DNA from 3 places in the Pontibacter akesuensis genome. Region 3 is predicted to be linked to each of the others. Evidence: riboswitches for the same ligand, from Rfam matches in the RefSeq annotation. Region 3 holds a riboswitch; each other region holds the start of a gene.
What was found. Region 3 has a riboswitch for S-adenosylmethionine ahead of A0W33_RS15045 (phosphoadenylyl-sulfate reductase). Riboswitches for the same ligand answer to the same signal wherever they lie in the genome.
Positions count from the first base shown of each region.

Region 1: linked by a shared signal. The riboswitch ahead of metH (methionine synthase) and the one ahead of A0W33_RS15045 (phosphoadenylyl-sulfate reductase) in region 3 are both predicted to bind S-adenosylmethionine.
Region 2: linked by a shared signal. The riboswitch ahead of A0W33_RS01210 (ATP-grasp domain-containing protein) and the one ahead of A0W33_RS15045 (phosphoadenylyl-sulfate reductase) in region 3 are both predicted to bind S-adenosylmethionine.

Region 1 is NZ_CP014766.1:1,892,600-1,902,563, forward strand. It holds gene metH (methionine synthase) at 1-3,624, opposite strand, end outside; SAM riboswitch class I at 3,697-3,805, opposite strand; gene rpmA (50S ribosomal protein L27) at 4,644-4,913, opposite strand; gene rplU (50S ribosomal protein L21) at 4,979-5,287, opposite strand; gene A0W33_RS07975 (ribonucleoside-diphosphate reductase small subunit) at 5,892-6,863, shown strand; gene A0W33_RS07980 (ribonucleoside-diphosphate reductase subunit alpha) at 7,219-9,603, shown strand; gene A0W33_RS07985 (hypothetical protein) at 9,792-9,964, shown strand, end outside.
Region 2 is NZ_CP014766.1:295,456-305,419, reverse strand. It holds gene A0W33_RS01215 (LLM class flavin-dependent oxidoreductase) at 1-858, opposite strand, end outside; gene A0W33_RS01210 (ATP-grasp domain-containing protein) at 861-1,844, opposite strand; SAM riboswitch class I at 2,206-2,307, opposite strand; gene msrA (peptide-methionine (S)-S-oxide reductase MsrA) at 2,598-3,128, shown strand; gene hrpB (ATP-dependent helicase HrpB) at 3,330-5,867, opposite strand; gene A0W33_RS01195 (hypothetical protein) at 5,957-6,328, opposite strand; gene A0W33_RS01190 (hypothetical protein) at 6,525-6,737, opposite strand; gene A0W33_RS01185 (oxygenase MpaB family protein) at 7,209-8,015, shown strand; gene A0W33_RS01180 (sensor histidine kinase) at 8,098-9,501, opposite strand; gene A0W33_RS01175 (sigma-54-dependent transcriptional regulator) at 9,491-9,964, opposite strand, start outside.
Region 3 is NZ_CP014766.1:3,559,482-3,569,445, forward strand. It holds gene cobA (uroporphyrinogen-III C-methyltransferase) at 1-432, shown strand, start outside; gene A0W33_RS21315 (TSUP family transporter) at 453-1,982, shown strand; gene A0W33_RS15025 (trans-sulfuration enzyme family protein) at 2,093-3,256, shown strand; gene A0W33_RS15030 (OsmC family protein) at 3,289-3,705, shown strand; gene A0W33_RS15035 (sulfate adenylyltransferase subunit 1) at 3,812-5,068, opposite strand; gene cysD (sulfate adenylyltransferase subunit CysD) at 5,068-5,976, opposite strand; gene A0W33_RS15045 (phosphoadenylyl-sulfate reductase) at 6,084-6,803, opposite strand; SAM riboswitch class I at 7,098-7,201, opposite strand; gene A0W33_RS15050 (hypothetical protein) at 7,931-8,650, opposite strand; gene A0W33_RS15055 (PQQ-dependent sugar dehydrogenase) at 8,876-9,964, opposite strand, start outside.

The DNA.
Region 1 (9,964 bases), 1.7 Mb from region 3:
CTGCGCCAGGTCTGCTACCTGATCTTCGCCAATCTTGCCCAGTCCAAAGTACTTCGACTCCGGGTGCGAGAAGTATAAACCACTCACCGAAGAAGCCGGATACATCGCCAGATTTTCAGTAAGTATAATGCCAGTTTGCTCTTCGGCTTTCAGCAGGTTAAAGAGCGTGATCTTTTCGGTATGATCGGGGCAGCCAGGATAGCCCGGAGCCGGACGAATGCCTTTATACTGTTCTTTAATCAGGTCTTCGTTGCTCAGCTGCTCCTCCGGTGCATAACCCCACAATTCCCGGCGCACCTTCAGGTGCATCAGTTCAGCAAACGCTTCGGCCAGTCTATCGGCCAGCGCTTTCACCATAATGGAGCGGTAGTCGTCGTGATCAGCCTCATACTTCTCTATCAGTTTTTCAATTCCAAAACCTGCCGACACGGCAAAGCCGCCAATATAATCAGCTACACCTGTTTCTTTCGGCGCGATAAAATCAGAGAAAGCCATGTTGGCTACCCCCTGTCCTTTCTTGCCCTGCTGCCGCAACGTATGGAACTCTGTCAGCTCTTTTTCACGTGAATCATCGGCGTATACTTCTATCGTATCATTGGCCTCCACGTTGGCAGGGTAGAAGCCTACCACGGCACGTGCCTCCAGCAACTGATTATCCACGATCTCCTGCAGCATTTCCTGCGCCTCCGTGAAGAGTTTGCGTGCCTCAACTCCCAATTCTGCATCATCCAGAATTTTTGGGTATTGCCGCTTCAGCTCCCAGGTATGGAAGAAAGGCGTCCAGTCGATGAACGGCACGATCTCGGAAAGCGGGTAGTTGTTGAACACCTTGGTGCCGATGAAGCTCGGCTTGGTTGGCTTTGCTGTAGTCCAGTCTACTTTATACTTGTTGGCGCGCGCCTCTTCTATACTTGCAAAAGCACGGTCTTTGGTGCGGTTGTAATGGTCTTCGCGCAGCTTTTCATATTCTGCCCTGATCTCTGAAATGTAGTTCTCCCGGTCGCTGCTCAGCAGGCTGCTCACGACGGTTACACTGCGGGAGGCATCGTGCACGTGCACCACCGGCCCGCTATACTGCGGCGCTATTTTCACAGCGGTATGCACACGCGAGGTAGTGGCACCACCGATCATCAGTGGAATTTTCATGCCACGGCGCTCCATTTCCTGCGCCACGTACACCATCTCGTCCAGCGAAGGTGTGATCAAACCGCTCAGACCGATGATATCCACCTGCTGCGCTTCGGCTTCGGCCAAGATCTTATCCAGCGACACCATCACGCCCAGATCGATCACCTCATAGTTGTTACAGGCCAGCACCACGCCCACAATGTTTTTGCCGATGTCGTGCACATCGCCTTTTACGGTAGCCATCAGGATCGTACCGGCCGTAGACTTCGACGTATCGGATGCCAGCTTCTCCTTCTCCATAAACGGCAGCAGGTAAGCTACCGATTTCTTCATCACGCGGGCGCTCTTCACTACCTGCGGCAAAAACATTTTGCCGGCACCGAACAAATCACCCACCACCGACATTCCAGCCATCAACGGACCTTCAATCACGTCCAGCGTTTTGGTGGCTTTCTGGCGGGCTTCTTCGGTGTCTTCCTCCACAAACTCCACCACACCGCGCACCAGCGCATGCTTCAGGCGCTCTTCCACCGGGGCATCGCGCCAGGCATTGTCTGCCCCGGTCGCAGTCTTGCCTTTGCCTTTTACGGTATCGGCATAGGTCACCAGCTTTTCTGTAGCATCCGGGTGGCGGTTAAAGATCACGTCTTCGATCAGGTCGCGCAGCTCCGGCTGAATTTCGCTGTACACGCCCATCATACCCGCATTCACGATGCCCATGTCCATACCTGCCTGCACGGCATAGTATAAAAAAACGGTGTGCATGGCCTCCCGCACCAGGTCATTGCCCCGGAACGAGAACGACAGGTTACTTACGCCACCGCTTACCAGCGCATGCGGCAGGTTTGCTTTAATCCACTTTACCGTCTCGATATAATCCACGGCATAGTTGTTATGCTCTTCTATACCTGTGGCAATGGCAAGTATGTTCGGATCAAAGATGATGTCCTGCGGCGGGAAACCTACTTCATCCACCAAGATGCGGTAAGACTTTTCACATATCTCGATTCTGCGGTCGAAGGTATCGGCCTGGCCCTGCTCATCGAAGGCCATCACAACAACAGCTGCACCGTACTGGCGCACCTTGCGGGCGAGCTTTTTGAAGGCTTCTTCTCCTTCTTTTAAACTGATGGAGTTAACGATGCTTTTGCCCTGCACACACTTTAATCCAGCCTCAATCACGCTCCATTTAGAGGAGTCGATCATGATTGGCAGCTTAGAGATGTCGGGTTCAGAGGCGATCAGGTTGAGGAAATTGGCCATGGCCTGCTCTGAATCGAGCATGCCCTCATCCATGTTCACGTCTATGATCTGGGCGCCGCCTTCTACCTGCTGCTGCGCCACCGACAAAGCTTCCTCAAATTTTTCCTCTACAATCAGACGGGCGAATTTTTTGGAGCCGGTTACGTTGGTGCGTTCGCCTACGTTCACGAAAAGGCTTTCCGGGTAAATTGTGAGGGGCTCCAGGCCGCTGTAGCGTGGAAGGGGAGCAACTGGTGTAGGAACGTGTGGTTTATACTTCTGCACCAGGTCAGAGATAACCTTTACGTGCATTGGTGTGGTGCCACAACAACCACCGAGTATGTTCACCAGCCCTTCCTTGAGGTACTCTTCCACAATTTCGCCCATTTGCTGCGCCGTTTCATCATAGCCACCAAAGGCATTCGGTAAACCGGCATTTGGGTAAGCACTGATGTAGGTATCGGAAATGCGTGAAAGCTCCTGGATGTGCGTCTTCAGCTGGCGAGCACCGAGAGCACAGTTAAAGCCGATGCTAAGGATGGGCGCATGCGAGATGGAATTCCAGAAAGCCTCCACCGTCTGCCCAGACAAAGTACGGCCGCTGGCATCCGTAATCGTACCTGACACCATGATCGGGAGTTCTTTGCCGCCGTCCTGCACATACTGCGCAATGGCAAAAAGCGCCGCTTTACAGTTCAGCGTATCGAATACCGTTTCCACCAACAGTAGGTCACAGCCACCGTCTACTAAGCCACGCACCTGCTCATAGTACGCCTCTACCAGCTGGTCAAATGTGATGGCGCGATAGCCGGGGTTGTTCACGTCCGGGGAGAGCGAAGCGGTGCGGTTCGTGGGGCCGATAGCACCGGCGACAAAGCGCGGCTTGCGCGGTACTTTCGCCTCTATCTCATCTGCCGCTTCACGTGCCAGTCTTGCTGATTCATAATTCAGCTCATACACGATGTGCTCCAGGTGATAATCGGCCATGGCGATGCTGGTACCGCTAAAGGTGTTGGTCTCGATGATATCGGCACCAGCCTCCAGGTACTCGGCATGTATGGCTTTGATTACGTCCGGGCGGGTGATGGACAGCAAGTCGTTGTTGCCTTTCAGGTCGCCGGAGTGATCTTTGAAGCGTTCGCCGCGGAAGTCAGCTTCCTGCAGTTGGTAACGCTGAATCATGGTGCCCATGGCGCCGTCCAGCACAAGAACGCGCTCTTGCAGCAGCTTATGAATCGGATGTGAATTGGTCATGTGTGGTGTCTTTCTTCTCGTAAATCATCTACGCAGCTTATCAAGAAAAACACCCGGCTTTAGGCGGGAGCAGTCTTATCTTCCCTGGCAGCAGTTGCTCCAGGAGGGAGGTAGCACCAAGCTTTCAACATGGTTGCTAAGACGTCACAGGGCCCTGTCCCTCAGTCTTTCTTGATAAGAATGTTACAAAGTAACGGTATATCCGTGGGAAAAGGAAATTAGTTGCGTGTAAATGTGAAGAAACAGAGGGGACAGTTGGTTCTGGCATGGCTCCATTGGCCCAACCACCCCTAACCCCTCCTTGTTTAAGGAGGGGAATTTACCTCACCCCAGCCCTCTCCTAAAAACAGGGGGGGAGTGCTGCTATACTGTAATCAAACCACCCCCAGCCCCTCCTTGTGCAAGGAGGGGGGGCTGCGACTGCTGTTGTTGAAGTATAAGCGCTATGTTTTTAGCTTAGTCGCTCTTCCACCAAGATCCTTTCAGGATGACAAATACGGGGTTGGGAAAAGTAGATCAGAGAAAGACCGGTAAAGCGTCAGCAAAAGTATGAACATCCCCCTACCCCCTTCAAAGGGGGACTTAGCCTTTGTTATTTAGCTACTGCTTTTACTAGCTGAACCGATTCCAGTCCTTGGGTTGAGCGCCTTGTGCATGTTGCGGTGCCCGCTAGGGCAGCCCGCAGCGGAGCGAATAGAGGGCCCCTACCCCCGGAGCAGCTTCAGGCACACAGCGCGATGCCCGAGGACGGGGCCTCGCGGCCGTGAGCGTTCCAAAGCCGAATGTGAAACAGTAGGTATCTGGGAGCTGGAGGATAAACCGTAGCTAGAACGGATAGCTTGGTTGAAGTTGCAGTAAGCAGCAGCTATGCAAGTATAAGTTGCGCAAAGCCATGGCAGTTAAAAGCACAAGCGGACGCTCGCGCCAGGGAAGCTTTACTTATCACAACCAAACAAGTATAAAACAAGAAGAGGGATACCTTTCGGCATCCCTCTTCTTTTGTAAAACTACGCTAAAGACTAAGCTTCAGCAGTTGGGGCAGGAATTACAGAAACGTAAGAACGGTTCTTCTTTCCTTTTCTGAACTGAACAACACCATCTGTCAAAGCAAACAAGGTATGGTCTTTACCGATACCTACGTTTACACTTGGGTGGTGTGCAGTACCTCTTTGTCTTACAATGATGTTACCAGCGATGATCGCCTGGCCACCGTAAATCTTAACGCCCAGTCGTTTAGAATGCGACTCGCGGCCGTTGTTCGAACTACCAGCTCCTTTTTTGTGTGCCATTTTTTTAACTATTTAACTCAGGGCTAGCCCTGAAAGGATTCAACGATAAAATTTCTTCTTACTGCCTAACCAATGTTCTCGATAAGAACTTTCGTATAGTCTTGACGATGACCTCTCGACTTTCTATACCCTTTTCTTCTCTTCTTCTTGAAGATGTGAACCTTGTCAGCTCGAACGTTCCCTAAGATCTTGCCTGTTACCTTGATACCAGCCACGAAAGGAGCGCCAACGGTAATGTTACCGTTATCGTCTGTAAGAAGAACATTGGCGAACTCAACGGCGTCACCTTCATTGCCGGAAAGCTTGTTGGCGTAGATGAACTTACCGCTCTCTACCTTGGTCTGTTGACCTGCGATTTCTACAATTGCGTACATCAGCTTCAATGTATATTTAAAAGTTTAGTCCGCAAAAGTACGGGAAGTATTTTAGAATTGCAACGCCTTGTTGCACAAATTGTTCCCGACCTACACAATCACTACACAGGCATGTGGATAACAGTGTTGATATCCACGCTAACTTTTTTAGCATTTGCTAAAATATTGCACAACATGTTAAGCACCAGTAATTTGCACTCAATTTTAGCCGCTACACTTTTCCACAATATTTATACCACACTTCGCATCCCCAGGAAATCTCACTTCCTTTCCCAGCCTTGCCTTGTCCACAGCAGCGCCGCCAGCTAAAATTCATTTTCAACATTTAAGAGCTAGTTAATAGATAAATAGGTATATTGTTAGCCTTAAATATTAGGAATACTGAATGTTGATAACGTTGTGCATTACTGCTAAAATCGGCCCGCACGGCACAATCAGGGGATGTGCATAAATTGAACAACTTTCGCCCCAAAAATCAAGTTCATTTCTATATATTTGAAGTCATGATTTACTCTGGCAGCTACCCGGGCCTGCGCCAGAACATTTATCCAGATAGGTAGTTTTTGTGAAGATATAGAGCCTGAAATCCTTTAAATAAAAAAGTATGAGTGATATGGAGCCAATACTGAAAGAGAATCCAAACCGTTTTGTCTTGTTCCCAATACAGAATGACGCGGTGTGGCAGATGTATAAGCAGGCGGAAGCCAGCTTCTGGACGGCAGAGGAGATAGACCTTAGCCAGGACCTGAAAGACTGGGAAAACCTGAACGACGGCGAGCGCCACTTCATCAGCCACGTGCTTGCCTTTTTCGCTGCCTCTGATGGCATTGTGAACGAGAACCTTGCCGTGAACTTCATGAACGAGGTGCAGATACCGGAGGCACGCTGCTTCTACGGCTTCCAGATCATGATGGAGAACATCCACTCCGAAACATACTCTTTGCTGATTGACACTTATGTAAAGAAGCAAAGTGAAAAAGACCACCTGTTCAATGCGCTGGAGACCGTGCCGGCCGTAGGCAAAAAAGGCGAGTGGGCACTTAAATGGATAGAGAGCGAGAACTTTGCTGAGCGTCTGATCGCGTTTGCGGCAGTGGAGGGAATTTTCTTCTCCGGCTCTTTCTGCTCTATTTTCTGGATGAAGAAGCGTGGCCTGATGCCTGGCCTGACCTTCTCGAACGAGCTGATTAGCCGTGACGAAGGCCTGCACTGCGATTTTGCCTGTCTGCTTTACTCCATGCTTAACAACAAGCTTCCTGAGGACCGCGTGCAGCAAATCATTCGTGATGCAGTAAGTATAGAGCAGGAGTTCGTAACTGACGCCTTGCCAGTGGACCTGATCGGTATGAATGCGAAACTGATGAGCCAGTATATTGAGTTTGTGGCAGACCGCCTGCTGGTGGCGCTGGGCTGCAAGAAGATCTACAACTCAACCAACCCATTCGACTTTATGGAGATGATCTCGCTGCAGGGCAAGACCAACTTCTTCGAGAAGCGCGTGGGCGAGTACCAGAAAGCCGGCGTACTGGGCGGCGAAAAAGATATGAAGGTGTTCAGCCTGGACGAAGATTTTTAGTAACCAAGTATACCTGGTGTGTTTGAGCGGCGAAGGCTCCTCTTTTCCCCTTCAAACACACCACCACTTACCAACCGCATCGGGCGGCACAGGCGCCACAGAGGCGACCGCAACCGCAGCCCGGGCAAGTATAGCCGGCATTACCGCCGGTAAAAGGGGGAATTCTCACGCTCCTATATAGTAAAAGCATTTGGCTTTACCTGTAAACTTTTGTATTCCAACGGCTTATATGCGCACCCGCGTATGGGCTAAAAGTATGCATACCCGAAGAACAACCACCTGCTGCATAGGCACAGGTTTACCTATATTTTAATTTACGAACCCGAGGCTTTCCACCTCGCTAAATGTATACGCTATGTTAGTAGTTAAACGAGACGGCAGACGCGAATCCGTCAAATTCGACAAGATTACCGCACGCATCGAGAAGCTGTGCTATGGTTTGCACATGGATTACGTGTCGCCGATTGAGGTGGCCAAGAAGGTGATCGACGGTATTTACGATGGCGTGACCACCGTAGAACTGGACAACCTGGCAGCGGAAACAGCGGCATCGCTAACTACCAAGCACCCGGATTACGCGGTTCTGGCAGCGCGCGTGGCTATCTCGAACCTGCACAAGGTGACGAGCAAGTCGTTCTCCAACACCATGAAGCGCCTCTATACCTACGAAGACCCGAAGACTGGCGAGAATGCCTCACTGATCGCGAAGGATGTGTACGAGGTAATCCGCAAGAACGCGGCCCTGCTCGACTCCACCATCATTTACGACCGCGACTACAACTACGATTACTTCGGTTACAAAACGCTGGAGCGCTCTTACCTGCTTCGCCTGGACGGCAAGATTGTGGAGCGCCCTCAGCACATGCTGATGCGCGTGGCCGTGGGTATCCATAAAGAAGATATCGACTCGGCTATCGAGACATACAACCTGATGTCGGAGAAGTGGTTTACGCACGCTACGCCAACCTTATTTAACGCCGGCACACCGAAGCCACAGCTGTCTTCGTGCTTCCTGCTGACGATGAAGGACGACAGCATCCCGGGCATTTACGATACGCTGAAGCAATGCGCGCAGATTTCGCAGAGCGCCGGCGGTATCGGCCTGAGCATTCACAACGTGCGCGCCACAGGCTCATACATCAAAGGCACCAACGGCACCTCCAACGGTATCATCCCGATGCTGAAAGTATTTAACGACACCGCTCGCTACGTAGATCAGGGTGGTGGCAAGCGCAAAGGCGCCTTCGCTATTTACCTGGAGCCATGGCATGCCGATATCTTCGACTTCCTGGATCTGAAAAAGAACCATGGCAAGGAAGAAAACCGCGCCCGCGACCTGTTCTATGCCCTCTGGACACCGGATTTGTTTATGAAGCGCGTGGAAGAGAACGGCGACTGGAGCCTATTCTGTCCGCACGAAGCACCGGGCCTGGCCGATTGCTGGGGTAAGGACTTTGAGCGCCTCTACGAAAAGTATGAGCGCGAAGGCCGTGCACGCAAAACGGTGAAGGCACAGGAGCTTTGGTTTGCCGTGCTGGAGTCGCAGGTGGAGACGGGTACGCCTTATATGCTGTACAAAGACCACGCGAACCGCAAGAGCAACCAGCAGAACCTGGGCACCATCAAGAGCTCGAACCTGTGCACCGAGATTATGGAGTACACCAGCGCCGACGAGATTGCTGTTTGTAACCTGGCCTCGCTGGCACTGCCGCGCTTCGTGAAAGAAGACAACGACGGCAACAAGACCTTCGACCACCAGAAGCTGTTTGATGTAACGTACCATGCCACCGTTAACCTGAACAAGGTAATCGACATCAACTACTACCCGGTACAGGAGGCACAGAACTCTAACCTGCGCCACCGCCCAATTGGTTTAGGTGTGCAGGGCCTGGCAGATACATTCATTCACCTGCGCATGCCGTTTGAGAGCGACGAGGCCAAGGGCTTGAACAAGGATATTTTTGAGACAGTATACTTTGCCGCCATGACGGCCTCTAAGGACCTGGCTAAAAAGCAGGGTGCCTACGAGAGCTTTAAAGGTTCTCCGTTGTCAGAAGGCAAGTTCCAGTTCGACCTGTGGAACGTTTCGCCGGATAGCGGCCGCTGGGACTGGGAAAGCCTGCGCGAAGAAGTGAAGACACACGGTGTGCGCAACTCGCTGCTGGTAGCGCCAATGCCAACTGCCTCTACGGCGCAGATCCTGGGCAACAACGAATCGTTTGAGCCTTATACTTCTAACATTTACCTGCGCCGCGTACTGTCTGGTGAGTTTATGGTGGTGAACAAGCACCTGCTGAAGGACCTGATTGCCCTGGGCATCTGGAACGACCGCATGAAGCAGGACATCATCGCTGCCAACGGTTCTGTTCAGGATATCCCGAACATCCCGCAGCACATCAAAGACCTGTACAAAACAGTATGGGAGATCAGCCAGCGTACCATTATTGACATGAGTGCCGACCGTGGTGCGTTTATCTGCCAGAGCCAGTCGCTGAACCTGCACGTGATGAACGTGAACTTCGGCAAGCTGACCTCGATGCACTTCCACGCGTGGAAGCGCGGCCTGAAAACAGGTATGTACTACCTGCGCACCAAGTCTGCCGTGGATGCCATCAAGTTTACGGTGGAGAAACAAGCCGCCGAGACACTGTCGCCGGTCTACAACAACCAGGACCAGAACCGCAACGACATGAGTTGCTCCCTGGATAACCCAGACGCTTGCGAAGCTTGCGGATCGTAACTAACTGAAGAAGGAGGGCTAACTGCCCTCCTTTCTTTTTTCCTACCAAGTATAACTACTTCCTACATAACTGCTGGCTCCCAACCAGCGGATGGAAGAATAGTATCATCCCATCTCTGATTAGACTTTGCTGCTTTATCTAAAATGGCAAAGCAAACTCCTTTCAATCTAAAATTAAGCCCCAAGAAATGATTTTCGATTCTACTCGATCTAAAGAAAGAAGAGCAGGACTTAGAGAAGCCAGCTATATATTAGACAGTAAGAGTGATGTATTTGCCATACATTACTCCTGTGAGTCCTTTAACAAGTATAAGAGTACCACACCCAGAGTCACATCTGTATCCATCTATAATTTAATTAC
Region 2 (9,964 bases), 1.4 Mb from region 3:
CGACACAGAATACTCCTGCAGCGAAAGCTGGCCTTCCAGTTGCGTGCCCGAAAGCCACTGCTGGTAATTGTCGAAACCTGCGGCCGAGCTCTTCACATCCGTAATCCGATCGAGTTCTTTCTTTACCTCCGCATCGCTGTCGCGCACAATGCTGTAGGCGGCCACGCCATACTTCATCGGCGGCAGCCCCAGCTTCTCTCTGCGCTCCCGCATGTTCGTGATGCGCTTGCCGATCAGTTCCGGCGAATCGCCGTGCATCACATAGCCGTCGCACTGGGAGGAAATCAAAGTTTTAGCCGCCTCAGACTCCCCACCGGCATAAATGAACGGCTTCTTAGCCGGCTTCGGCTGCAGGATGTTGTCCTCTACTCTATAATATTTGCCGTCGTAAGAGAAATGATCCTTCTCCCACACGTTTGTCACCACATCCAGCCACTCTTTGGTGCGGGCGTAGCGGTCGTCGTGCTCTTCGAAGTGGATGCCATACTTGGTGGCCTCATCTTTCCACCACGACGACACCACGTTAAGTGACAGCCTGCCATTGCTGATGTGGCTGATATTAGCCGCCTGCTTTGCCAGCTGTGCCGGGTTGTGAAAAGTAGGGCGCACGGCCACCATGATCTCCAGTTTCTCGGTAACAGCCGCAATGGCCGCCGCTGTAGACCAGGCATCCAGCGATGGCGCTTCTTTGCCCTTGATATCATTCAGGTACAGCTCGGCAATCAAAGAGAGGCTGTAGCCCCAATCCTCGCTGCGCTGAGCCAGCTTTTTTACGTAATCCCAGGTAGGTGCCATGCCTTCGTCGGGCACATTGCGGAGCCAGCCGCCAAACACCGGTAACCAATATCCGAATTCCATACTTATACCTCCTGTGTTTTAAGTTGCGCCCGCTTCTCCAGATAATCCACCAGCTTTTCGTGCGGGTTAAAACCAATCACGTTCACCGCATCCGCCACAAAGTTCGACAGCGCGTTCACATCGTAGTAATAAATCTGCCCGTCACGGTCGTCGATGGTGTACTCAATGCCACCCACGTCGATACCAGCTTCCTGCACAATGCGCTCAATGGCATCAATCACTTCCTGGTCAGGCGTGAAGCCTTCCACTTTCAGTCCGTTTTTAGGAGCATCCAGGGCGCAGGCGTTGCGGGCAAGCTCTTTGCCGTTGGTTGTCTGGCAGATGTCGGCAGGGCAGAGGTTAAAGCTTTCGCCGGAAGTATAAACCTTGATCGCATACAGGTATTTGCCTCCCAGCGTCTCCACACGGTTGATGTGGCCACCACGTGCCGGAATAAACTCCTGCACCAGTGCCGTATGGTCTATGCCCAGCTTGATCTCTCCGGCTGTAACGGCAAGTGCCAGCTCCTCCACTGAGTCAAAGCGGGTAATGCCGGCGCCGCTACCGCCTATGTTCGCTTTCACCACAATCGGGAAGCGCAGCCCTTCAGAAGCTTTAACTGCCTGTGAAGCATGGTTGATGATGCGTGACTTTGGATAAGGTAACCCTAATTTCTCCAGCAAAATGTGCTGCAGCGCCTTAGAAGTTTCGTACTGGAAAGCCTTGAAGCCGTTCACCACCGGAACGCCTTTCGCCTCGAGGTGCGCCAGCAGGCCCAGTGTATAAAAAATGCCCTGCTCGTTGTTGCGCAGGTAAGCAGAGGGGCTCATGCGGTTGAAGAACAGGCTGGTATTCTGCTCGTCAGAAGCCAGGTCAAACGTGTGCTCGGCGGCGTTCTGTCGCACGTAAGGAATACCTCTTGCGTCTAGTTCATTAAACAAAGGGCGGAACCAGTCCGGGTGCTCGTGAAATATAACGATTGGTCTTTCTGATGTATTAGATGACATAAAATGCTTATTTAAGTATGTATGATTAGTTGAAGTATGTACAGTAGAAGACGCTGCGGAGCAGCGTGTAAACGAAGGTCGGGGAGTGTGATGTGCCAGCGTAGTTCGCTTAAGGGTACAAAACTGCTTCAGCTCTTATGCATGGGGCACAAAAAGGCAAAGCTATCCCTGGAAGCTGCGTGTAGGGTGTGTTATAAAAAGCTTAGGAAAGCAAGTATAAACACAGCAAAAGCAGCTGGGTTAGCAACAACAGCAACAACAAGTATAAAAAGAATGCGCAGCAGGTGAACCGAAAACAAATGTGGTGTTTCGGTTTGAAGATGATTCCCTAAGGTGATTTTTTGAGAACTTCATGTTTGTTAATTTATATGCCCTAACTGATTTAGGCAGGAATTAGCACCTGGTTTGTAACTGGTTGCTAGAAGTTCATAGAGCCTGTTCTCTCCCTTCTTCTTTATAAATCAAATACTTTGTAGGTAGTTTGACTTTACGTTTGCAAAGGTGGCAGCTGATTTTTACAAAACCAAATCTTTCACTAAAAATAATGTAGGTACAGTGGTTTATACCTTTAGCTGCTACTGATGCTGTTTCATTTACGCTTCAATTGCAGAATGGTTGATGCAGGATGAAACAAGTAGCCTGAAAATCAGTTTTAAGACAGAACCCTGCGCTACGGCTGAAGTATGTATGCAGCGAAAGCAGTTAAGTTTTATTTAAGACATCAAAGCCAAAAACGGCTTATAAATACAGAACATGGAAACAGCAACTTTTGGAAACGGGTGCTTCTGGTGCACAGAAGCCGTATTTCAGCAACTGGAGGGAGTACAGAAAGTAGAATCGGGTTACGCAGGCGGACATGTAGACAACCCAACCTACAAGCAGGTGTGCTCGGCTACCACGGGGCACGCCGAGGTGCTCCGCATCACGTATGATCCTTCTAAAATTTCTTTTGAAGCGCTCCTGGAGGTCTTTTGGAAAACGCACGATCCCACAACCCTCAACCGGCAAGGCAATGACGTGGGGCCACAATACCGCTCCGTTATCTTTTATCATAGTGACGAGCAGCGCGAACTGGCGGAGAAGTATAAGCGGCAGCTTGATGCTTCCGGCACCTTCGGGGATTCCATTGTTACCGCCATTGAGCCCTTGACAAACTACTATCCGGCCGAAAGGGAACACCAGGATTACTTCCTGAACAACGGCCAGCAGCCATACTGCAGTTTCGTGGTGCGCCCGAAGGTAGAGAAGTTCAGAAAGGAGTTTGCCAACAAACTGAAGCAGTAGGGGAGTGTTCGCGTTGGCTGGATGATAGCACGCGGATTATTGCGATACGTCTTCAAACGCATACCTTCATTAGGCTGCTTAGTTGTTAATATATCGTCGCGCCACTGTCATTTCGAACAATCGTCTCACGAGTGTTCGAAATGACAAATCCTGCAGGGCAAATCCCACAGAGCAAACTTTTTGTACTTGCAGCTCCCTTCATCAAAATCCCTGCGGACGCTTTTTAGTGCCACGCACAGGTGCTGCTGATAGCGGATCTTCCGGCCAGTGGTGCTTTGGATAACGCCCTCGCAGGTCTTTGCGGACATCAAAATAGCCGTTGTTCCAGAAACTGCGCAAGTCGCGCGTTACCTGTACAGGCCGAGAGGCAGGGGAGAGCAGGTGAAGCAGCAACGGTACTTTGCCGCCGCCAACCCGGGGCGTATCCAGCAGGCCAAAAACCTCCTGCAGCCGCACGGCCAGCACTGGTGTGGTGGCATCGGAATAATCCAGGGCGATGCGGGAACCGCTTGGTACCTGCAGGTGGGAGGGAGCCAAGCGTTCCATTTCCTGCCGCTGTTCCCAGCTTAAGTCGGCCAATAACATTTCGTTGAAATCCAACCTGGTTACTTGCTCCATCGAGCGCAAGCCTACCAAGTGTGGCAGCAGCCATTCTTCTAGACTTGCCGCTAATGCTGCATCCGATACATCATACCATTTCTCCGGCTCCAGTTGGTGTAGAAAAGCCAGGCGCTGCCGCGTACGTATCGCTTCTTCGCTCCAGGGCATCCGTGCCATTCCCTTTTCCTGCAACACCTGCAGCAGCACAAGCGCAACCTGCTCCGGGTCTGGTTTCGGTTGTGCAGTTTCGTCTAAGGTAAGTGCGTCTATTTTGGTGATTTGCCTGGCTATTACCCGCTCTGTAGTATTGTCCCACTTCAGTTCCTGTACTTGCTCGAGTTGTTCGGCGAAGTGTGCCACAACCTCTTCTTTACTGATTGGGGCGGCTAAAAGAATGCGCGCCTGCTGCCTGACATCCAAATGCGCAACGGCGTAAAAAGCAGCCTCGTTGAAAAGCTCTGTTTGAAGCAAAGCCCTTTGCCCCGTTACGAGGCGTACTTTTCCAGAGGCTTCTTTCTGAGCGAGGCGGTCGGGGTAAGCAAGGGCGGTTAAGAGGCCAAGGACTTCAAAATCAAGTGTATTGTCTGCTACCCTCAACCGTTGCCGCAGGTGCTGTGCCTGCTCCCGCACTTTCCGCAATACGTTTTCGTCTCTCGAAAAACCCGGTGTATGTGGCCGTTTCCCCGCCAGCAGTTCCAGGCGAAGATGCAGGTCTGGCAAGGTGCTGCTCCTGTTGCCTTCCATGGATTTCAATATGTCCCGTTCGGCCAGTAAGGCGGCTAGCGCGCAGGCCGTGGCGCCGTATCCCAATTCATGGCCTTTTACCACCATGTGGCCGAGCCGAGGGTGCATGCCCAGGGAAGCCAGTTGCTTGCCGTGCTTTGTCGGGTTTCCTTGTGCATCAATTGCCTGCAGGCGCTGCAAAAGCTCTGTAGCAAGTGCCAGGGCGGCAGCGGGTGGTGTATCCAGCCACTTTAGTTGGGTAGCATCCTTCACGCCCCACACCGCCAGTTCCAGCAACAGGCTCGTGAGGTCGGCTTCGCGAATTTCCGGTTCCTGCCTTTCGGAAAGTTGCAGTTGGTCAGCGGTAGACCACAGGCGGTAGCAAACGCCCGGCCCTAGGCGCCCGGCACGGCCCCGGCGCTGATCTGCGGCAGCAAGCGAGACAGCGGAGGTAGCCAGCGTGGTTAACCCGGTGCGCGGCACAAACTGCGGAACACGGGCATAGCCCCCATCCACCACTATTTTAACGCCCTCTATAGTTAAGCTTGTTTCGGCGATGCTGGTGGCCAGTACTATTTTCCGCCGGCCTTTGGGAGCAGGATGTATGGCCGCTAATTGCTTGGAGAGGGCGAGTTCTCCGTGAAGCACGTGTAAGTCGGTGGCAGGAGGAAGCTTCTCTTCCAGGTGCTGGGCTACACGGCGTATTTCGCCCATGCCGGGCAGGAAAACAAGTATGTCTCCAGCTGGTTCGTCGGCTAAAGCCTTTCGAACTGTTTTAGGCACCAGGTTGGCCAGCCGCTCTGCCGGGTAATTCCCTGCGCCCGCCACATCTGCCGGCGACAGGTAATGCGTCTCTACAGGGTACATGCGGCCCTCGCTGCGCACGACCGGTGCCTCCAGCCAGGTGCCGATACCCGCAGCATCCAGGGTGGCGCTCATCAAAAGCAACCGCAGATCGGGGCGAAGCACGCTTTGTGCATCCAGGGCGAGCGCCAGCCCCAGGTCTGCCTGCAGGCTCCGTTCATGAAACTCATCGAATATGATAGCCGCTATCCCTTCCAGGGCAGGATCGTCCTGAATGATGCGGGTGAGAATGCCCTCTGTAACGACTTCTACTTTCGTTTTGCTGCTGGTTACATGCTCCATCCGGATCCAGTAACCGACTGTTTGACCCACGGCCTCACCGAGCAGGTCAGCCATACGCTGTGCGGCTGCCCGGGCAGCCAGCCTGCGTGGTTCCAGCACCAGAATCTTACCTTCGTTTCGCCAGGCTGCGCCTAGCAGGGCCAGCGGCACGAGTGTGGTTTTACCGGCACCAGGCGGTGCTTCCAGTACGGCACGGTTTTGTGTGTGCAGGCAATCTAACAGCCGGGGCAGCGCCTCCTTAACGGGAAGGCTGGGTAAATTAGCGAACATATCTGAGGCAAGCTTCACCTTCCAAAGGTCGTAATTCTTTTTAGAAATTGCTTGCCTGTGGCGGTATAGCCGTATCCTTTGCCCGCCTGTTAGGCGCGAATCGGAAGCTTGACCTGGCCCAGCACCTCAATTAACTTTGCTGCTTTATCTTTGTCGTAAATATCCTGGATCGCCTTGTCGTTTATGACAAAGGCGGGTGCAGCAGGGTCTCCGTCGATGGAGTAAAGCTCTGCGGCATGATCCAGGCTATGGTCCTGGTTTTCTGTGGCGGTTATACTTTGCACCAGGGTCCGGGCCTTATGATCGAAGGCGGTCCAGATGAGCAACTCTTCGTTGTTCTGTTGCCTGAACTTTTCCGGAAACCGCTCCTGCGCCTCCTCCCGAATTTTCTGGGGGTCCAATTCATTAACGGTGCAGATCTGCTTGAATATGGCGCCTTCGGCCCTTCCTTTATCTTCCATGTCTGTTTTCAGTTTGATTATACATCTTATGCTTTCGCTCCTCAAAGTTCGGTTTACGAATTTAAAGGGTTAAATAGATGCAGGTTGCGCGCATTTGATAGCCTACAGCTAAAAAAGAATAGGGTAGCACAAACGTGTTACCGTTGCGCTACCCTAAAGTATTGGTTTTTATAAAACCGGCTTAAGGCCGATGTTACTACTGAATTTCGTTTTCAGTCTCGATAGTTTCAGTCTCTGTTGTTGTGTCAGTTTCAACAACAGTTCTTTCAACTTCAAGTTCAGATACTGCTGTATCCTGATCAATTACAGTGCCTTCTGTTTCAGTTGTAGTGGCACCTTCTTCGCCGCCACAAGAGTAAAGGCTCATAGATCCTAAAAGAACTGCACCTGCAAATAATAGCTTTTTCATGTGTTTTTGTTTAAGTCTAACATTAAAAAATAAATATACGGGTTTATCCCCAACTATATATATTTATTCAATATTTATTAAACCTTACGCAGCACAGCACTAGAAAGATGTCTTAATCTTTTAAAAAGCTGTTGTTCTAGAATTTCATGAAGTTGCTGTATGACTATTTTAGGACAAATCAGGTAAAAAGCAAAAATTAATTTTATACTCCCGCTGCTCCTGAAGTTGTTGACACTTATAGAAAATCTAGCTAATCACCTGCATTTACACTACCATACCTGGAGGCTTCCATGCACTCCATTTGCTCAGTAGTACGGGCTACTTGTTAAAAAGCTGACCACCTTTAATGTACTGGGTTAGTAAGTGTGATTGACTAAGACGAATTACAATAGCAGGTGATGCTACCTCGCCTGCGCACCATGAGACATACTTCTCAACACACGGCAGCACTATAAATTACCCTAATAAGATATGTTCGTGACCGCACGTTTTAAGGTACGCGTGCGTTTGGATAGTATGGAATATTTTGTGAGAAAAGGCTCTATTGTCCGGGAGGTATGGGGTAAGGGAGACACCATCCTGTTAGTGTTTACCGGAGCTTCCGCTGAGTTTGCGTTGAACAAGTCCGTTGATTGGCTATACTTCACTGGCAGGCTTCCGGCAGACCCGCTGGGCCGGCTTTTCTCAACGGTGGGCTACGCGCGAAAAATCATTTTCTCCGAAAAAGAAAAGGCGCATCAGGCCATTGATAGTATGGCCGCCATACATGCGGGGGTGGAGTCGGCACGCGGCATGGCAATTCCAGACAGTGCGTACCGCGATGTGCTTTTCATGCTCATCGACTACTCCATTCGCTCGTACGAGTTACTGGAAAGAAAGCTTTCGGAGGCGGAAAAGATGGAGGTGTTTGAGGTGTTCCACCGTGTGGGAAGCCGCATGGGAATTAATGGACTACCGGCCACATGGCAGGAGTGGCTGCTCATGCGGGAACAGCACCTGGAGCAAAACCTTCAGAAAAGCGCTCTCACGCTGGATTTGTACCAGCAGTATAAAAAGCACCTGGGACTACTGCGCTATAAGATGCTGCTGGAAGGGCAGAAACTGGTTGTGCCGGAGAAGGTGCTGGAACTACTGGATTTGGGCAGCCTCTCGCTGATGAAACCAGTTGTACCTGCCTACAAAATCAGCCGCAAAATAAACATGGACTGGCTCTTGAAGGACATCATACTACCGCCTGCTTACAAAGCGCAAATAAAGGCGTTAGACCAGGAGGCTTAGGCGTAATTTCCAAAGTATCGATCAGGGGTTGTTTCACTAAAAGCAAGTATAGAATCAATCTATAGCGCATACTGTGCCCAACTTATGCATTGCTAAGCTCTGTTGCGGGAAGTGGGGCAGCAGTCGTGGAGGGACTTCCAAAACGCAGCGTAAACACTGTCCCCAGGCCCTCCTCCGACTGCACCTGTATGGTGGCGCGGTGCAGCATCAGGATTTGCTTGCAGAGACTAAGGCCAATACCGCTTCCCTGCTTTTTAGTGCTGAAAAAGGGAATGAATATTTTCTCCTGTACTTCACGTGACATGCCCATGCCATTGTCAGCAATCGTTACGACCACCTTACCATCCGGAGCGGTGAACGCCTCTAGTGTTATCTGCGGGGCCGGGCGGTCTTTTACTGCTTCTATGGCATTTACGAGCAGGTTGATAAAGACCTGGTCCAGCAGGTTAGGGTCCGCCTGCAGCGTGATGTCCTGCTCCATTAGTGCCACGTCCAGTTTTATTTGCTTCTGCTGTAGCGTGGGCAGCATGAGCCGCTTTAAGTTGGCAAATAGTTCTCTTATAGAAATCTCCTCTTCATTCAGCTTGGTGATCTTGCTTAGGTTGCGGTAGGTAGATGCAAACTTCAGCAGCCCCTCGCTTCTGCGTTTTATCGTGCTGATGCCTATTTCCAGATCCTCCAGGTCCTCAGGGGTAGCGCCCGTTGTCGCGGTTTCGTGTAGGCGGGCTTTTAAGGTGTTGGCCAGTGAGGAGATGGGAGCAATGGAATTCATCAACTCGTGCGTCATCACGTTCAGCAACTTTTGCCAGGCTTGTGCTTCTGTCTCGTCCAAGGCCTCGTTCACGTTCTGAAACGCAATTAGTTTATAGCTGTGTCCCTCACTTTTGAATTCCGCTGCTGACAATAGAATCTTGAAGGTGCTCTTGTCCAGGCTGGACGTATGCGCGGTTGCCAGTGTAGTGTTGCCGGGCTGCAGGCGCTGCACAGCGGCATAAAGCCCAGGGTCCCGTTTTTCAAGTGCCTGCACTGTTTTCATAAACGGAACCTGCAGCAGTTTCCGCAGTGCCTCGTTCATTAACAGGATCTCGCCACTGTCGAGGTTGTAGGAGAGGATACCGGTGTTGACAAGCTCCAGGATGCGCTGCAGGTGCAGGTGCTGTGTTTCCTTTTCCTGATTAATTAACTTAAAGGTGCTGTTTATCTCGTTAAACCCCTTTCGCAGGGTTTCCAGCTGCGTGGGTGCCTTCTTTTCGTTAAAATACCGGGTAAAGTCGCGATAATGCACCGACTCCACAAACTGATTCAGCTCATCCTGGGCCTGCCGCAGGAACTGCACCAGCTCCACCACCTGGTAGGCCAGGAGCGGGAGCAGAAACACCAGCGCCTCCGACAAACCGTTTACGACCAGCAGGGCCGGTGCGCTTAACGTAACCAGCAGCAGCCCCACCCGCAGGAGCAGTCGTCCTTCAAAGTTCTTAAAGCCCATACTTGCTCAGGCGTCTGTAAAGTGCCGTTCGGGTGATGCCCAATTCTATACTTGCCCGGGAGAGGTTGCCGCCGTGCTTTTCCAGCACATGGAGGATAGTGGCTTTCTCCAACTCCTCCAGATTTGTTTCCTGCTGCAGTGCTTCGGCTGCCGGCGCAGCTTCAATAGGGGAGAACAACATATCCCTGGCTTCCAGCACATCCGTATCCGCCATAATCACGGCGCGCTCTATGGCATACTGCAGCTCCCGCACGTTGCCGGGGAAGTGGTAGCTCTTCAGTTTTTCCATCGCTGATTTCGCCAGTTCCGGAGCGGGTTTCATATACTTGTCCGCGTAAATCTTGCTGAAATGCTGGGCCAGCAGCACAATGTCGTTACCGCGCTTGCGTAGGGGCGGAACGGTAATCTCAACGGTATTAATGCGGTACACCAGGTCTTTCCGGAAGCGGCTCTCGTTGGCTAG
Region 3 (9,964 bases):
CCGGGAATATCCAGTGCCATCGCGGTGCCGGAGTTACAGCAGATTCCACTCACGATCCGGGGTGTGAACGAAAGCTTCTGGGTGATAACCGGGACTACCAGTTCTGGTGACATATCCTCGGATGTGCACTTAGCCGCGCAATCCAATGCAACGGTGATAATTTTGATGGGAGTGCGTAAATTGCCGCAAATTTCACAAATCTTCGCAGCAGCCGGTAAAGCCGACACACCTGTAGCCGTTATCCAGAATGGCTCTTTGCCAGATGAAAAAATAGCGTTGGGCAACATCCACAACATTGTGGAGCGTGTAGAGGCAAAGCAGGTAGGAGCTCCGGCCATCATTGTGATAGGTGAGGTGGTGAACTACCATCCGGCCCTGCGCTATGCCCTGTCACTGCAACAGCCGCAGGAATTGGCCTTTGTGGAAGCATAAAAAAAGGCATCAAATTAAGAATGGAGCATCTCCAAAAAGATCAAATAGCATTGCCTTCCCCAGTGAAGGAGGGAGCCGAAGCGGCAAACCCGCTATTCCCGGTTTTTCTGAAACTCGAGGAATTGCAGACGCTGGTGGTTGGCGGTGGGGCGGTAGGACTGGAAAAGCTTTCTGCCATACTTGCCAATAGCCCGCAGGCGCACGTGCGCCTGGTAGCTCCGGAGATCCGGGAGGACATCTGGGCGCTGGCAGCCAAACACCCAACGGTAAAGCTGGACGTGCGGGAGTTTCACGAGGATGATTTGGTTGATACTGACATTGTGCTGGTTGCTACCAATGACCCTGTGCTGAACAAAGCCATCCGGGATCTTGCCAAATCTAGGAAGATACTGGCCAATGTGGCCGATACGCCGCAGCAGTGTGATTTTTACCTGGGCTCGGTGGTGCAGAAAGGAAGCCTGAAGTTTGGCATATCTACCAATGGCAAGTCGCCCACTGTGGCGAAGCGGGTAAAGGAGGTACTGAACGAGGCCTTTCCGGAGGAGATTGACCAGGTACTGGGCAAGATGGGCAAAATACGCGCCCAACTGAACGGCGATTTTGCAGAGAAGGTAAAGCAGCTGAACGCGCTCACGGAAGGGCTGGTGGCGCCGGTGCCGAAAAGGAAGTCGAAGGTTAACCTTACCTCTGTTTTGGTCACGCTGTTTGCCGCAATTGCCCTGATGGTAACAGGGCACCTGTTGTTCACTTACATTCCGTTGCAAACCATCGGCAACGCCGCCATGGATGTGGCCGGACAAGTGGATTCGGATATCCTGATATTTATACTTGCCGGTTTTGTGGCGCAGCTGATTGATGGGGCTTTGGGCATGGCCTATGGCGTGAGTGCAACGACTTTCCTGTTGAGTTTCGGGGTGAGTCCGGTGGCGGCCAGTGCGAGTGTGCACGCCTCGGAGATCTTCACCTCGGGTGTATCCGGCTGGATGCACCTGAAGTTCGGAAACGTGAACAGCAAGCTATTTAAAAATATTGTGCTGCCGGGCGTGCTGGGGGCTATTGTTGGGGCCTACCTGCTGTTCAGCTTTGAAGAATACCTGTACGTTATTAAGCCGCTTGTGGCAGTTTACACGCTGGTGCTGGGTATCCTGATCTTAAAGAAAGTGCTGCAGAAGAAGGTGAAAAAGCAGCCGGTGAAGCGGCTTGGGATGTTGGCAACAGTTGGTGGTTTCCTAGATGCCATCGGCGGTGGCGGCTGGGGCCCGATCGTGTCGTCCACTCTAATTGCGAAAGGGCGTAATCCGATGTATACGATTGGCTCTGTCAACCTGGCGGAGTTCTTTGTGTCCATTGCCAGCTCTGCTACCTTTGTCGCATTTGCAGGTATTTCGCACTGGCAGGTGATAGTAGGGCTTATACTTGGCGGCTCCATTTCAGCCCCGATTGGGGCCAGGCTGGCGCGTAAGCTGCCGGTAAAAACCATGATGATTATCGTAGGCATCGTGGTGATCATCGTGAGCCTAAGGCTGATCATGATGGCGCTGCCTTTTTAAGTATGAAATAGAAATTGAAAATTAAATATGAGCGGAATCAAGAACGATAAACTGCATCTTAGCGGAAGTCTTTTGTCTTGATACCTGATACTTGTGTCTAAAATAAGAATATGGAAAATGAAACCGGGGCGATACGCCTGCAGGCGGAGCGGTCGCAGTACAGGGAGCATTCGGTGCCGCTATACTTAACCTCCAGCTTTACCTTTGAAGATGCCGAGCAGGCGCGTGCGGTGTTTGCCGAAGAAGAGCAGGGGCAGGTATATTCCCGTTACGCAAACCCAAACGTAGATGAGCTCCTGCAGAAAATGTGTTACCTGGAGAAGGCGGAGGATGGCTTTGCTTTTGCCTCGGGTATGGGCGCTATTTTCGGTTGCCTGGGAGCGCTGCTACAGGCCGGTGACCATGTGCTGGCCTGCCGTTCGGTTTTTGGCTCTACGCACCAGCTGCTAACAAATATCTTCCCGAAGTGGGGTGTCTCGTACAGTTATGCCGATGCAGGTAAGCCGGAGGAATGGGAGCTCCTGATTACGCCCGCCACAAAACTTATATTGATAGAGACACCCTCCAACCCGGGGCTGGAGCTGATCGACCTGGAATGGCTTGGTGCGTTGAAGCGGAAGCATAACCTGCTGCTGTTGGTGGATAATTGTTTTGCCACACCCGTACTGCAAACGCCTGCCGATTTTGGAGCTGATCTGATACTGCACTCTGCTACCAAGTATATCGATGGTCAGGGGCGGGTATTAGGTGGAATAGCCGTTGGCTCTAAGGAACTGATGGCGCAGATCCGCTACTTTGCCCGGCACACAGGCCCGGCCATGTCGCCGTTCAACGCCTGGATTTTATCGAAGAGCCTGGAGACGCTGACACTGCGGGTGGAGAAGCACAGTGAGAACGCCCTGAAACTGGCTGAGGCCCTGGAAGGAAATTCAGCGTTGGAGAAAGTTAACTATCCGTTCCTGCCCTCTTTCCCACAGTATGAGCTGGCCAAAAAGCAGATGAAGCAAGGCGGAGGCATTGTGACGCTGGAAGTAAAAGGCGGCTATGATGCAGCCAAGCGTTTTATCGATCACCTGCAGATGGCCAGTATCAGTGCCAACCTCGGCGATACGAGAACAATTGTCACGCATCCGGCTTCTACCACGCATTCCAAACTAAAAGAAGAAGAGCGTGCGGCCACAGGCATTACACCGGGGCTGGTGCGTGTGTCGGTAGGACTGGAAGGTATCAATGATATTATTGCCGACATAACACAGGCGCTGGAGCAAGTGTAGACAGAAACTTTAGAAACCCTAATCAAACCAACATGGAAGTTAACTTAACCCGCGTAGACCAGGATTTTCACTTTGCGGCCACAGGTGCATCAGGAGTTGAGATTAATATAGACGGATCACCTGAAATCGGTGGGCACAACGCGGGAGCCCGCCCAATGGAATTGCTGCTGATGGGCCTCGGCGGTTGCAGCGCCATCGACATAATTCAGATTCTAAAGAAGAAACGCCAGCAGATCGACTCCTTCAAAATCAATGTGAAAGCAGATAGGATAGCAGGTCAGGTTCCTTCGCTGTTCAAGCAGATCCATGTTCATTTTATACTTGGCGGACAGCTGGAGGAAGCAAAGGTGCAACAGGCCATCCAACTGTCGATGGACAAGTACTGCTCCGTAGCTGCCATACTTTACAAAACCACCACCATCAGCTACAGTCATGAGTTGGTGAAGTAAATAAATGATTTTTGTAGGGACAGGTTGCAACCTATTCCGTCATAAACAGTGAAGCCGCTGCAAGTATAAACTGCAGCGGCTTCACTGTTATCTGAAATTTCTGTACCTAAAATTCTATTTCAGCTACCATACCGGCACCAACTGTGGCAAACGAGGTGTCGTCCACAAGTATGAATCCGCCGTTGGCGCGGTTGTTCGCATACTTGTCCAGCAGGAGCGGAGTGGCTGTTTTAATTTGCACGCGGCAGATGTCATTCAACTGTACCTGGTCAATGTCCTCCAGGTGCTCAAGCGAGTTGATGTCGATCTTGTAGTCGATGTGTCGCACCACACAGCGTGTTTCAGTGGAGTTGTGGCGAAGCAGCAGTTTAGCACCGGGCTTCAATGCTTTGTTGTGCATCCAGCAAACTACGGCCTCAAACTCCTGCGCAACTTCCAGGTTATCGGCGGCTTTTACCAGCACGTCGCCGCGGCTAATGTCTACCTCATCAGCCAATTGCAACACTACCGACATCGGTGCGAAAGCTTCCTCGAGCACTTTCCCGCCCAGCTCTACAGATTTCACGGTAGTGGTCTGGCCAGATGGCTGCACGGTAACTTTATCGCCTGCTTTGTACGTGCCGCTGATCACTTTACCTGCATAACCGCGGTAATCGTGGTGTTCGGCAGTAAGCGGACGAATCACGTACTGCACCGGAAAGCGCGCATCTTCCAGGTTGAAGTCCTGCGAAACTGGCACCTGCTCCAGGTGCTCCAGCAGGCTCGGCCCCTGGTACCATGGCATCGAGAAGTCCGATCCCTCTACAATGTTGTCGCCTTTCAGCGCACTGACAGGTATGAAGGTGATGTCTTTGGCGTTCAGCTTACGGGCAAACTGCTGGTAATCGGCCACAATCTCGTTGTATACCTGCTCATCATAGCCCACCAGGTCCATCTTGTTGATACAGATCACCAGGTGCGGAATGCCCAGCAGGGAGGAAATGATCGAGTGGCGGCGCGTCTGCTCCTGCACGCCTTTGCGGGCATCCACGAGTATAATCGACAAGTTAGAGTTTGACGCACCCGTTACCATGTTGCGGGTATACTGGATGTGGCCCGGCGCATCGGCAATGATGAACTTGCGCTTCTCTGTGGAGAAGTACTTGTACGCCACATCAATCGTAATGCCCTGCTCGCGTTCGGCTTTCAAACCATCTGTGAGCAGCGACAGGTCAATCTGTCCGTCCTCGTTCACGCGGCCGGAGCTTTCAATGGCTTCCAACTGGTCGGCAAAAATCTGCTTCGTGTCGTAGAGCAGGCGACCGATCAGAGTGCTCTTGCCGTCGTCTACGCTGCCGGCGGTGATAAATCGTAGTATATCCATTAAAAGTATCCTCCTTTCTTACGGTCTTCCATCGCCGTCTCCGACAGCTTGTCGTCGATGCGGGTGGCGCCACGCTCACTAATTTTAGACTCCAGAATCTCGGCAATCACGCCGTCAATGTCATGGGCAATTGATTCTACCGCAGCCGTACAGGTCATGTCGCCCACCGTGCGGAATCGTACCTGCCGCTTCACAACGATATCGTCCGGCTCCTGGTAAATAAAATCAGACCAGGCCATCAGCTTGCCATCCCGCACCAGGCACTCGCGCTCGTGCGTGTAGTAAATGTTTGGCAGGGCTATTTCCTCTCGTTTGATGTAGTTCCACACGTCCAGTTCTGTCCAGTTGGAGATCGGGAACACGCGCACATTTTCACCTTTGTTGATGTGGCCGTTGTAGATGTTCCAAAGCTCGGGGCGCTGGCGCTTCGGGTCCCACTGGCCAAATTCATCACGCACCGAAAAGATGCGTTCCTTGGCACGGGCTTTCTCTTCGTCGCGTCGGGCACCACCGATGCAGGCATCAAATCCAAACTCCTCAATCGTTTCCAGTAAGGTATGCGTTTGCAGTCCGTTGCGGCTGGCATAACGTCCCTTCGGCTCCGAAAGGCTTTTGCGTTTGATCGTGTCTTCCACGTTGCGCACAATCAGCTTCTCGCCCAGTCGCTCAGCCAGTTCATCGCGGTAGCGGATGGCCTCCGGGAAGTTGTGGCCTGTATCGATGTGCACCAGCGGGAACGGGAACTTACCGGGTCGAAACGCTTTCTCGGCCAAACGCACCAGCGTGATAGAATCTTTGCCGCCCGAAAAGAGCAGGGCCGGCTTCTCAAACTGCCCCGCAACCTCGCGCATGATGTGAATTGCCTCCGCTTCCAGCTGGTCAAGGTAATCCAGGTATCTCTTAGTCATACTTCGTATCTAATTTTGAATTATGAATGCTTAATTTTGAATTGAGACCCTCGAAGAGTATCGCACAAACCACATTTATAATTCATAATTTATAATTCATAATTATATTATCGCGCGTGCAGGCCGCATTCCTTTTTGGAGTTATCCTCCCACCACCAGCGGCCGGCGCGGAAATCCTCGCCTTCAGCAATGGCACGGGTACAAGGGGCGCAGCCTATACTTACAAAGCCCTTGTCGTGCAGCGGGTTGTAAGGAATGTTAAGCGCTTTGATGGCCGCCCACACGTCATCCAGAGTATAGTGCAGCAGTGGGTTATACTTAATGAGTTGGTGCGCCTCGTCCCACTCCAGCAGCTGCAGGTCCTGCCGGGCTCCTGATTGGTCGGCGCGGATGCCGGTTACCCAAATCTGCACGCCTTCCAGGGCCCGGTTCAGCGGCTCCACTTTGCGGATGTAGCAGCACTGTTTGCGATCGTCGATGGAGTTGTAGAAGCTCATCGGCCCTTTCTCGTTCACGAGCTGCTCCACGGCCTCGTGCTTGGGGAAGTATACTTCTATCTTTTTGCCGTAGTGGTTGTTCGTTTTGTGCAGCAGGGTATAGGCCTCGTTAAAGAGGCGCCCCGTATCCAGCGTGAAAACGCGCACCGGCAAATCATTCTCGAAAATAAAGTGCGTGATGAGCTGGTCTTCCACGCCCAAACTGGAGGAAAAAGCAATACTGCCCTCAAACTCCTGTGCCAGGATGCGCAGTCCCTCTTCCGCCGGAAGTTCGGCGAGGGCGTTGCGCAGGCTATCGAGCTTCGCCAGCAATCCTTGTGATAAATCCATAGGATATCGTATAATCTCTTGAAAACTAAAACAGGTACTTGGGTTTTCGGTGCTGCACCACAACCATGCCAAATGGCGGCGGCTGCCTAAGCAGGGAAAAAGGCGCGATGGTTTTAGCTGCCTGTTATACCGAAAGTGTGTTTGGGAAGTGCCAGATTAACACGGACAACAGCAACAACAATTCAGTTTACCCTGTGCACTGGTAGATACAAAGGTTGCGTAAGCAGTGGGGGAGGTGCCATTGCTTGCTTTACTGCTTGCTGATGTGTTGTAATAGGTTTGCATTGCTTTTGTAATTTATATGCCCCGGCCTGACCGGGATAGGAATTGGCACCTTACCACTTTGGAGGTTGCCAGAGGGTCATAGAGCCTAGTCTCTCGCCTCTTCTTTATAAATTTTACAGACGTGACGTCCATTGGTTTACTACCGGCAAAAATACGGTTTTTTCCGGGATGTATAAATTTTATGAGGTAAATATTAGAGAATTAATGTTGACGTTAGGATACTGGGCAACATCAGGGTACGGATTTCATAAGTGTCCGACGGGGGTGTTTTAGAAGTGTCAAATGTCCTGCTGGCGCGAGTTTTTAACTCGCGGCCTACAAATGAGGTTCAGTTTGTAGCTCGATTGGCCTGAAAAGCCATACTTGCATAGCTGCAGCTGTACTTGTTGCATTCCCTGGCGCAAGCGTCCGCTTGTGCCTTTGACTACCTCCGCTTTTCGCAACTTGAACCAAGCTATTTTTTCTAGTTGCCGTTTACCCTCCGGTTCCCTGATACTTATGTTTCACCTCCTACCTTGGGGCGCTCAACCCAAGGACTGAAACAGTTCAACTAGCCGCTGCCTTTGCTCTCCTTCAATTACAGGAATTGTAGGGACAGGTCGCGACCTGTTCGGGGAATACCATCGGCTACAGAGCTTGTACCTGAGTAAAAGCAGTACCGCTACTCCCTCTCCTGTTTTTAGGAGAGGGCAGGGGTGAGGTAAATTTTTCTCCTCAAAGGGGTTAGGGGTGGGTTCCCTGTTTTAGCCGAAACCATAAAGCTTATACTTCAGCAACAGCAGCTACAGACTCTCCTCTAGGAAAAGGAGGAGTTAGTGACTGTTGGATCCTGCAGTCACACCTCACGCAGCCAAACCCGTTACATACTTCACAAGGGAGCGCTTGGCAATGGGCAGCAGGGCCTGCTCCAGCGGCATGGGCACTTTGGCTATTGCCACGAAAGCGGCTGGGTTCGGCAGCTCCTGCCGTTCCCGGAGCAGCTGCACTTTCAGTTGCTCATGGGTTTGGGCAAGGCCCCGGCGCACGGTCTGCAGGTGTTTTGTGTTGATGCCCCTATACTTCTCGTAGGTGTTTTCGAAAACAGTAATGTTATACACGTACACGTGCGTTTCCTTACCCGGGAATGCATCCAGGAAAAGATACCCTTCGTTGTGGTACATCGGCGTAATGCCAACCGGACTTATCTCCAGGTGGCGTTCCACGAAACTGTACAGCTCCTTTCCCTCTTCCAGCGTCTCGGTGAAAAGCGGCGTGGCGTACTGAATAATTTCTTCTATCTGCTGCATCGTCTCGTCGTCGTTCACAATCTTTTCATATACCAGTTCCAGCTTCTCAAAGTCAGCACGGCTGATGCGCTTCGGGAATGACTCATATACCAGTTGCTTGTGCGCCTTTACCTGCTGCAGGTTGCGGTAATGCATGATCAGGTCGGAGAAAACAGGATAGAGGCGCTGCTTGTTGAATTCGTTTCTGGCGGCTTTCAGGTAAGCCAGCAGCAGGTACTTCTTGTACTCAAAGTCAAGGAGTCCTTCGGTAAGCCAGTTGACAGGTAGGGTGCTCATAAGCCTTCAACTTGTTAAGGTTAAAACGTGTGGTATTTAACGTGAAACTGGGGCCCGGGATTATGATCTCGTCAGGTATTGTGGGCACACAGCAAAAAAAAATGACAATGTACCACCCCAAAAGCATGAATGGCAGGAACCGCTGTAACAGTTTCTGCCATTCATGCTTTGATTTTTATTTGTTGCACAACATACGAATATGGTGCTCGGTAATCGACTACAAACTTACTTTAAAGGCTTCAGCCGGAGTACCTTTCCGTTGCTCTGGTCTGTTAGCACATAGATAGAACCGTCTGGTGCCTGCTCCACATCCCTTACACGCACCACTAATGGTATTCGCTCTACCTCCTCGGCCTTCTCCCCGTTTACTTTTACCCGCACCAGCCCGGTGCTCGTAAGGCCGCCGATCAGCGCGGTTCCCTTCCATTCCGGAAACATGTTGGCTGTATAAAACACCATGCCGGAAGGGGAGATGGTAGGCGTCCAGTGGATAGCTGCATCAGCGAACTCAGGTCGTGTATTTGGTCGCGGTATTTTAGAGCCATCATAGTTGTCGCCCCAGCTTACCACCGGCCAGCCGTAATTCTTACCAGCTTTCGGCTGGTTTAACTCATCGCCCCCCATCGGGCCCATCTCAACAATCCAAAGTTTGCCTGTGGCCGGGTCGATGGCGGCGCTTTCAATGTTTCGGTGGCCATACGACCATATCTCGTCACGCGCATTCGCTTTCCCTACAAAAGGATTATCCTTCGGCACGGAGCCATCGCGGTTCAGGCGAATAACAGTGCCCAGGTGGTTGGAAAGGTCCTGCGCAGGGTCGAACTGAAAACGCTCGCCGGTGGTAAGTATAAGATGGCCCTCAGGAGTGAAGGCAATGCGGCCTCCAAAATGGTTTGGCCCTTCTATTTGTGGCTTCTGCTGAAAAAGCATTTTAAAGTCTTTGAGCTCATTGCCCTCCAGCCTGCCACGGCCTACAGCGGTAGAGGCGGTGCCGTTCTCCCCGGGGTCGGCAAACGACAGGTATACCAGTTTATTTTGCTTAAAATCAGGATCAAGGGCAACATCCAGCATACCGCCTTGTCCTTTGGCAAAGACTTCTGGCGTACCTTTGATTGGTGCGGAAAGCTTGTTGTTCTGGTCCAGGATTCGGAGTGTGCCGGAGCGTTCAGTCACCAGCAAACGGTTGTCAGGCAGAAACGCCATGCCCCACGGACGGTTCAGGTTCTCGGCCAGTGTTTCTACCTTTATGTCGCCGGCATCGGTCTTAACAGTTGATTTTTGTGCGAAAGCCTGTCCGGTCAGCAACACAAAGGC